Regions from separate parts of the Glaciecola sp. 2405UD65-10 genome, predicted to be linked through region 2. Evidence: predicted binding sites of a transcription regulator. Region 2 holds the regulator's gene; each other region holds the start of a gene.
The links. The regulator LexA, encoded in region 2, represses DNA repair genes until DNA is damaged. The targets are predictions, from matches to a motif close to TACTGTATNNNNATACAGTA.
Positions count from the first base shown of each region.

Region 1: a site for LexA is predicted at 1,385-1,404, ahead of dinB (DNA polymerase IV). Genes of this name have one in related genera too.
Region 3: a site for LexA is predicted at 1,682-1,701, ahead of ACOI22_RS11500 (putative DNA modification/repair radical SAM protein). Genes of this name have one in related genera too.

Region 1 covers NZ_JBMEUF010000004.1:45,930-49,213, reverse strand. The annotation lists gene ACOI22_RS16965 (FAD:protein FMN transferase) at 1-269, shown strand, start outside; gene nqrM ((Na+)-NQR maturation NqrM) at 311-544, shown strand; gene ACOI22_RS16955 (transporter substrate-binding domain-containing protein) at 564-1,280, opposite strand; gene dinB (DNA polymerase IV) at 1,415-2,476, shown strand; gene ACOI22_RS16945 (DUF1653 domain-containing protein) at 2,508-2,738, shown strand; gene ACOI22_RS16940 (MBL fold metallo-hydrolase) at 2,830-3,284, shown strand, end outside.
Region 2 covers NZ_JBMEUF010000001.1:2,320,536-2,323,819, forward strand. The annotation lists gene coxB (cytochrome c oxidase subunit II) at 1-1,103, opposite strand, end outside; gene lexA (transcriptional repressor LexA) at 1,432-2,052, opposite strand; gene plsB (glycerol-3-phosphate 1-O-acyltransferase PlsB) at 2,296-3,284, shown strand, end outside.
Region 3 covers NZ_JBMEUF010000001.1:2,607,313-2,610,596, reverse strand. The annotation lists gene ACOI22_RS11510 (HAD-IB family phosphatase) at 1-473, opposite strand, end outside; gene ACOI22_RS11505 (LicD family protein) at 543-1,472, opposite strand; gene ACOI22_RS11500 (putative DNA modification/repair radical SAM protein) at 1,811-3,079, shown strand; gene ACOI22_RS11495 (TIGR03915 family putative DNA repair protein) at 3,079-3,284, shown strand, end outside.

The sequences.
Region 1 (3,284 bases), on a different contig from region 2:
GATACTCCCACCTTATAGATCCAAGTACGGGGGCTCCCATACAACATAACTTGGTGTCGGTATCAGTGGTAGCGAAAAGTTCTATGACTGCTGACGGTTTAGCAACTGCCTTAATTGTTTTAGGTAAAGACCGCGGCTTTTTAATTGCTGAAAAAAATAATATTGCAGCTCTTTTTATTACAAAAGAGGGTGAAGACTTTGTTGAATACCCAACAAGCGCGTATAATGCACAAGTCAATGTAATAAAGCCTAGTAATTCCGGTCTTTAAAGTAACTTATAAAAATTTTTTAACTACAGAAGAGTTTAGAATTGAGTACATTTATTTTAGCATTTGGTTTTTTCTTATTAATGTCACTAGCTATGGGGCTAGGTTACATATTGCAAAAGAAAAGTATATCGGGTTCATGTGGCGGCCTTGGTGCTGTTGGTGTTGAAAAAGCATGTGATTGCCCTGAACCCTGCGATCGCAAAAAAGCGCGTTTAGAAAGGGAAGAAAAACGCCAAGAGAAATTAGCAGAGTGGAAGAATAATCAGATTTTGTAGACTATAAATAGCGTGTCACCTAATGGGTTTCACGCTCATTATATGCTTCTATGCTGTCGATCAATTTTGTTGAAAGATGTGAGTTTGTATTCACAACCAAATAAGTAGGCACTTCAAATAGAAATTGTTCTGCAAAACCACTATCTAGTCTTTTAAACGTATTGCTCTCATGGCTATTTGATAAATAGTAATCAATGGGTTTTTTGTAGCTTATAAGATGGTGTGTATGCTGACGTAAAAATACCATAAAGGCTTGGCGTGCGTTGGCCTTATCAATAAACTTATAGCCTTTCTTGAGTAACCTTGAGCGCTCTCCGTGATACTCAAACTTATTAATTGCAGACACTGTTTTTTTACTGAAGTCTTTTTTACTGTATAGCATTACCTCAAGCTTCGTATAGGGTTTTGTAGAAAAGTGAGCCGTTTTATTTAAGGCTTTAGTCGCCTTAGTATTTATGGTGATATCTAGCTTATTTTGATTAAAGTCATGATAAATTCTAGCGGCAGAACCGCAATAGAATTGAACCGGTAAGCGAGTTGAACTAAGCACTTTTTTGACATAATCAATTGCGTCACCGTAGCAAGAATCGTTTGTTTCTTTTAGTACAAGCGGAGGGAAAATTACTAATCCCACTCTAATAGGCTGGGGATTATAATTAAAAGGGTGTTCAGTACTACTTACTACCTTGCTATATAAAGTGGCAAATATCGCTAGCGCCAACACAATAAACTTCATCTAATCCCTTTTGTTATAATTTTTTTTAGATTAACTACTCTGCACTTTTTTTCCTAGCATTATTTTTAGAAAACACTATGAATAAACCTAAAAAAGTAGCACAATACTGTTAATTTATACAGCTATGGTGTGTTATGCGAAAGTTTATACACGTAGACATGGACGCGTTTTACGTTTCTGTTGAGGTGCGCGATAATCCTTCGTTAGCCAATAAACCCGTAGCAGTAGGCGGGAAATCCACGCAGCGAGGCGTGTTATCAACCTGTAATTATTTGGCTCGTGAATACGGCGTGCGCTCAGCTATGCCTACATCCATGGCTAAACGACTTTGCCCTCAGTTAATAATTGTGCCTGGCAGAATGCAGGTGTATCAAGCTATTAGCAGTCAAATCAGAGAAATTTTTTCTCGTTATACTCCTCTTATAGAACCGCTATCCTTAGATGAAGCCTATTTAGATGTGACTGACTGCACGCAATTTTCAGGCTCAGCAACGCTTATTGCGCAAGATATTAGAAGTAGTATTCACAAAGAACTCGGCTTAACCGCTTCAGCGGGCATTGCACCACTTAAGTTTATCGCCAAAATAGCCTCTGATATGAACAAGCCAAACGGGCAATATCTTGTAAAGCCTGACCAAATCATTCCCTTTATTGAACATCTACCACTTAATAAAATTCCCGGCGTGGGGAAAGTTACCTTTGGCAAATTACAAGAAATGAACCTAAATACCGGTGCTGATATTCGCGCGAGTGAGCAGTCTTTGCTTATTAAACGCTTTGGGAAATTTGGATTAAGCTTATGGCGTAAATGCCAAGGGATTGATGCGCGTGGGGTAGAAACAAGTCGAATTCGAAAATCGGTAGCAGTTGAGCGTACCTTTGCCGAAAATATGATTAATGAGCCTGATTTACAAGCTTATTTAAAAGATTCGCTACTACCTGAATTAGAAAGGCGTGCAGGTAAGCATTTAAAAACCAGAAAAATAGACAAGCTAGGCGTTAAACTTAAATTCTCTGACTTTCGCCAAACTACAAAAGAGCATAAAAGCGCAGAGCTAAATGCAAACGTTTTTTCAGCCTTACTAGAAGAAGCTTGGGAACGCAGAAATGGCAAAGATGCACGTTTGCTGGGCGTATATATTGGTTTTGCTGATGATACTGGCAGTGCGAAGCAACTATCTTTGATGTTAGACTAAACAAAACATGTATTTTTTAGCAGGGGCTTTTATGTCAGATAATCAAATCTCAGTAAAACTCAAAATTGGTAGGTATCAACACTATAAAGGCGGTATGTATGAAGTTATTGATACCGTTATTCATTCAGAAGATGAATCACTATTGGTGTTGTATCGCCCCTTATATGGCGAAGGTAAGTTGTGGGTTCGTCCGTATTCAATGTTCATTGAAGAAGTGCAAACCGATGCGGGTAAAAAGCCACGTTTTGCTTTTGTAGAATAAATATTGTGCCTTGAGCAAATCTTTTTTCTAAATAAAAAGGTATCAATAGCACAAAATCAACAGCACAATACACGTACAAAAAGGAAGTTAAATGAAACGACTTACGCTTATTTTTAGTTTGTTAGTTACTAATTTTACCATTGCCAACGCCACTATAGCCGACGATCGCTTTGCTGACGTTGAAGTCAAAGCTAAGGCAGTTGGTGGTTCCGTTCATATGCTTGTAGGGGCGGGAGGGAATATAGGTGTGTCGGCTGGTGAAGATGGCTTATTAATGATTGATGACCAATATGCGCCATTGGCTGAAAAAATAGCGCAAACCTTATCAACCTTAAGTGAGCAGTCACCGCGTTATATTATAAATACTCACTACCATGGTGATCATACAGGTTCAAACGCGTTTTTTCATGAGCATAAAGGCGCCACTATATTTGCCCACGAAAATGTGAGAATACGCTTAGCCTCAGCTGACAATGGAGCTAGCAAAGCGCTACCCGTAGTAACGTACAAAGACGGCCTTAAGTTTCATTTTAATAACGAGACCAT
Region 2 (3,284 bases):
TTCATAATTGCGTTTACATCTTTAGCCTGCACCATATCACCGGTATTATTACCCCAAGCGTTTCGCTCGTAAGTAACTACAGCCGCAATTTCAGACATAGTTAACTGTTTTGAAAACGACGCCATTGAAGTACCGCTCTTACCGTTTACGACTATATCAATGTGCCCTGGAATATCTTCGGTAGCCATTTGCGAACCTTTCAATGCCGGGAAAACACCCGGTAAACCTTCACCGTTAGGCATATGACAAGCCGCACATACGCCGTCATAAATGCGTTTACCGTTTGTCATTAGCTCATCCATGCTCATGTTCATAGCCAATAAGCGCTGCTCTTCTTCGCGCGCTTTTTGCGCAATGGCTTCTTGCTCTGCTATCCACGCTTCATATTCAGCAGGCTCTTTTGCAATAACTACCACGGGCATAAAACCATGATCTTTGCCGCAAAGTTCAGCGCACTGTCCGCGATATATACCGGGCTCGTTTACATTCGTCCACGCTTCGTTAATAAAACCGGGGTTAGCATCTTTTTTAACGGCAAAGTCAGGCACCCACCACGAATGAATAACGTCATCTGAGGTAATTAAGAATCTGACTTTTTTTCCAGTAGGAATCACTAAGGGGCGGTCTACTTCTAGCAGGTAATTTTCGGTTTTTTCGAATTTGTTTTGTATTTGCTTTTGCTGGGTGGCCATTACTGAATAAAATTCAAGGTCATTATCCCTGTATTTGTAATGCCATTTCCACTGGGAACCGGTTACCAAAATGGTTACATCTGGCTTACTTACGTCTTCCATATCAAGCAAGGTTTTAGCCGCAGGCACTGCCATACCAACTAAAATTAGAAAAGGCACCACTGTCCATGCAATTTCCACTTTCACGTTTTCATGAAAATTCGCTGGCTTTGCCCCTTTAGATTTTCTATGGGCGATCATGGAATAAAACATTACACCAAAAACTAATACGGCAATTACCACGCAAATGAAAAACATTAGCATGTGTAAATCATACACTTGATGAGAGATGTCAGTTACACCCGGACGCAAGTTCAAATCTGAACGGCCACTGCTAGCAACATTTTCTGCAAAAGCACTCGTCGAGAAAATGCTAGGTAGTAGAAAAGAAAGGAAAGGTCTGAGCTTCACACTAATACTCCCACTATGTGTACAAAAAACAGATGCATATAGCAAAGCCACACATCCATATTGCAGACAAAAGATTAAATTAAAGTAACGCAAATGTTTATATTTTGTAAAAACACGATCAATAATCAAACAATTTTCGCCGCTAGTCTAGTGTTTTTTATAATTTTTATTCAGTATTTGCTTTATTAATAAGCGAATTGCGTAGGGGAATTAAAAAAGGGCGCTTAGAAATAAGCGCCCTATGGGATGATTTTTCACAAACTAATTGTTAACCAAACAGTTTTTTAGATTATAAATCGCCGTGATCGCGAATAACGCCTACAGCTAAACCTTCAACGGTAAAGAATTGCGAGGCTAGATCAACTCGAATTGGCTCGAATTCTTCATTCTCAGCATGCAATAAAATTTCACTGCCTTTACGCTCGAAACGCTTAACCGTAACATCTTCATCAACTCGCGCTACCACTACTTGACCGTTATTCACTTGATCCGTTTTATGAACCGCCAGCAAATCACCATCCATTATGCCAATGTCTTTCATACTCATTCCGCGTACGCGCAACAAGTAATCAGCCTGGGGGTGGAACATGGTAGGGTCACACTTAAATCTATTTTCAATGTGCTCTTGAGCTAATATGGGTTCACCCGCGGCTACTTGGCCTATTAAGGGCAAGCCATCTTCTACCTCATCTTCTAAATCAACGTTAAGTTTTATACCGCGGCTTGTGCCCGGCAAAATTTCAATAACGCCTTTTTTAGCCAAGGCTTTTAAATGCTCTTCTGCAGCATTTGCAGATTTAAAACCAAGTTGGCGCGCAATTTCTGCTCGCGTAGGGGGCATACCCGTATCAATCATAGTAGTTTTTATGAGATCAAGTACTTCTTGTTGCCTAGGGGTTAGTGGACGCATACACAGCCTGTTCATCTATACAGTTAAACCCAGTATAACTTTTAATAAGCTATTAGCAACTTTATTTTACGTTTATCAGCTAGATATGAACATTTTTATAGCTTGAAGTGGTCTTACTAGCGGGGAATGTTATGTTTTGATACAACTTTACAGTGCATCTGCAGCCTTAGTTCGTGATAACATTGTAATCTCAATAAATATTCCATTTTCCAACATTATCATTTTTATACTACTGGAGATTTTATGAAAGCGATTGTAAACTTTTTACGATCATTGCTTGCTAAGCCTATTGGATGGCTAGTTTCGGTTAAAAGTATTCCCAACGATTTAACAAAAGAGCTGGGCATTGACCCATCAAAGCCTATTGTATATTTGCTGCAAACAAAATCGTTCACCGATTCTATTGCCCTAGAAAAATCAACAACATTCCTAAACTTGCCTTCGCCTAAAACCATGCTAAAGCTTGAAGGTGAGCAATACGAACGTAGCTATTATTTAAATCGTCCGCAAAGTATTATTACTCGGCAAATAAAACCAACCACAATTGAAGATAACTTCACGCAAATGTTTCATTTTCAGCGTGAGCACCAAGACGTTGACGTCCAGCTTGTTCCTGTTTTCATATCATGGGGGCGTTCAGCAGGAAAAGAGCGTTCAGGGTTTGCGCAGTTAATTGCAATTAAAGCCTCGCCTAACTGGCTACGTAAAGCCATGATTGTTTTGTTCTTTGGGCGTGATAATTTTGTAACCTACTCAAAGCCTGTTTCCACTAAAGAAATGGCGGCGTTAAAAGGAAGCGATCAACAAATAGCCCATAAGTTAATACGTGTGGCACGTACCCATTTTCAGCGCAAGCAACAAACTTTAAGCGGCCCAACGTTGTTAGAAAGGGCTAGCTTGTATAATTCTATTTTAGGTGCAAGCTCGGTTAAACAAGCCATAGAAGACGAGGCAAAACACAAAAAGGTTCACCCCACAAAGGCACGCGCAAAAGCCCAAAGGTATGCCAAAGAGATTGCCGCTGATTACCGTGAAGGCTTAATTAGAATTGGTGACCGCGTACTTAGCCGGGTATGGAACAAAATTTACGATGGCATAGATGTAGGGCATGCCGACCGCGTGCGAGAGCTTGCCGCAAACGGCCATGAAATTATTTATGTGCCTTGCCACCGAAGCCATATGGATTACTTACTATTAACTTATGTAATTTATCATGAAGGTTTAGTAACCCC
Region 3 (3,284 bases), 290 kb from region 2:
TCACCAACAAATACCACTAAATGACCTTTTGCTTGATAGCGCCTTACAATATCCTCTTTTTTTAGAATAGTTTTGAGCTTAACTATTTTGTTGTCTTCCACCACGGCGGTTGAAGAATAGGTGGTACATTTTAATTGACTGGTAATCCCGCCAATCCATTCTTGACAATTGCCGGTGGCAATAACGCACTGTTCAGCATGACTATTAATAAATTGTTGAAGGTTTTCAAAAAGAGGGACTTTGCTTAATGTGGCCCGAACTTCGTTAACGTCAAAGCGACCTAGTATTCCTACCCGCTGGATAAAGCTTTCAACAAAGGGGATGTTGCCAGCAATTGTTTGTGATGTGAGCGTGTTAATTTCGCCCTCAACATTAAACGCTTTCGCAATTACGGGTAAGGTTTCTTGTTTAGTGATTGTGCCATCTAAATCAAATATAAAGATTGGCGATTTTGCAGCGCGTTGTGCAGCCATATTAATTAGTTTCCAGTATCGTATATTGCTGTTTCACAAAAGATGTACTTTTCTTGGTAAAAATCATTCTTAGTTAGACCCAAACAAATTTTTGCTTGTTACTTTTGCTTGCTTAATGACCTCAATTGGCACCGTTTGCCAATTTTCCCCTTCACCCACTGAAAGGTCTTTTTTAGGTGAGCGCCAATTACCGTAAGTAAAACGTAAATAGCCATCAAAATCGGTAGGTATGTACAAGTCAGTATCGCGCCAGCGAAATGGAACTAAAGTGTTTGTGTGGTGCGCGGGGGTAGACCATGCGCCAAAACTACTTAACTTAACTGCCATGCCGTCTTGCACGCCTTTCATAGCAATAGAAATAGGGAAGGATTTATACGAGCAGCCTTGTTTTGGGCTAAAGCTAAGATGAAAATATAAAGTACGGCCATTAATATCAACGTCTTTGTGAAGGCTCCAATCTACGTCTTTGTCTAATTCATGAATTAATGAAAGCAGGTGCGCTTCTATTTTATCGGCGTGTTGAAAATCGGCTGCTAAGTCAATGTCGTCATCCCATAATATAAGCTCGTTATCGCGCATTATTCCCAGCAAAGTGCCGTAATCAATATGCAGTGGAATTTGCTTTTGTAGCGCTCCACCGCAAATTTTGTCAATTAATTTATGGGCTAATTGTAAAGTAGGGGGGTGCTGAAAAGGATGTAGGTTTTCACCTGCATTCTTAAAATACTTCTTATGTGGCGTAACTACTTTGTTTGCATCAATACCGAGTTCTTCAATCAATTGTTTTTTGATTGTGCCTTCCCAGTAACACGCTATTAGAATTTGGTCGTAGTCATACTGACTGATTTTTGACGGCGAGATAATTGGCATTCCACGAAACATTTTTCCGTGTTTATCTTCGTCGTTGTCAATGGCAGCTAAGTACTCTCTGTTTTCAGGCAGGTTGTCCAGTAAGTTAACGGCTGAACCACCGGTTCCAAAAAGTAGTGTTTTCATCATACTAGACTCTGGATGTAATAAAAAATTGGCATTATTAATTGATGTTTTTTACAGCAATGCAAATTGCAAGCCAAAATACCCTGTATGCATAGTTGCGTATATTGGTAGTTTTTTATGCCTAAGTTTTGCGCAATAAGTAAAAGCGGTGTCGCCATGTAAAAACAAGCTATTATTATTAAGTGAGCCATCCTCTTAGCTTAGGATAATTGTACTGTATATATATACATGCTGTATTCCCTGAACTACGTAAATAGGGTTACGGGTAGCTGATACGTGTTGAGTCAAATATTCGCCCGTGTAATTTAAGTTTTGAGGCTTCAGGTAAATATAGTTCGAGTATGATTGATAAAATAACCCAAAAACTTGAGATTCTTTCTGATGCTGCTAAGTATGATGCTTCATGTGCAAGTGGCACTGCGGGCAAGCGTAAAGCGGGTAAAGATGATAAAACCGGCATAGGGTCTCTCACTGGTGGTACGGGAATTTGCCACAGTTTTACGCCTGACGGACGCTGCGTTTCCCTACTCAAAATTCTAATGACCAACTACTGTATATACGATTGTCATTATTGTATTAATAGGGTTTCGAGCAATGTTCGCCGCGCACGTTTTTCTGTTAAAGAAACCGTAGATTTAACGCTAAATTTTTATAAACGAAACTATATTGAAGGCCTGTTTCTAAGTTCAGGCATTGTAGGTTCGCCTGACCATACAATGGAAAGTATGGTGCGTATTGCTAAGTCATTGCGCTTAGATCACAACTTCAAAGGCTATATTCACTTAAAAACTATCCCTAATGCCTCGCCTGAGCTGCAAGCTGAGGCCGGTTTGTACGCTGATCGCCTTAGTATTAATGTAGAAATGCCTACGCAGCCATCTTTAAATAAATACGCCCCTGAAAAAGACCTAGGCGCTATTCACGGTGCAATGAACACGATTAAAGATAAAATTACCGAGCATAAGCGCGATAAAACACATACCGGTAGGCGCCCTGCAAGGTTTGCCCCTGGCGGCCAGTCTACACAAATGATTATAGGCGCTGATGGCTCAACAGATAAAACCATTTTAACGTCGAGCACCCAGCTGTATAGCCAGCAAAAACTCCGTAGAGTTTACTATTCTGCGTTTTCTCCTATACCTGATGCGTCAGAAGTTCTGCCGCTAAAACCCGCGCCGTTAATACGAGAGCACCGCTTATATCAAGCTGACTGGCTGTTGCGTTTTTACGGGTTTGGGCTTGATGAAATACTGCAAGGAACAACTGACAATATGCTCGATATGGATCATGATCCAAAGCTATCTTGGGCTTTAAGAAACAAACATATATTTCCTATTGACCTAAACAAAGCTGACAAACAACTTCTGTTAAGAGTGCCTGGCTTAGGTGCGCGTACAGTGCAAAAGCTGTTGTCTATTCGAAGTTACACTAAGCTTTCTTGGTTTGACTTAACGAAAATGCGTTTGCCGCTTAACAAGCTAAAGCCATTTATAACCGTTAGTGATTACCGCCCAGCTATTCATTTACTTGACGGAATTAACTTTGAGGCACGGTTTAAGCAGCCAAAACAAATGGAACTGTTCGCTGCAAACACCGCTATTCAGCAATAATGAAAACTATCACCATTAGTGCTGTGCCTGGCTATACCGAATGGCGAACAGCGGCTAGGGAATGCTTGGCTGCTGGTTTAGCGCCCGAAAACATTGTTTGGCAAACAGGAGAAAGCTTGCAAGATGACTTGTTTGGTCATCAGCCTGCGGTGCTTCAAACTAAGCAAGAACTATTGCAACAACACAAAATTCCAAGCTCTGCTTT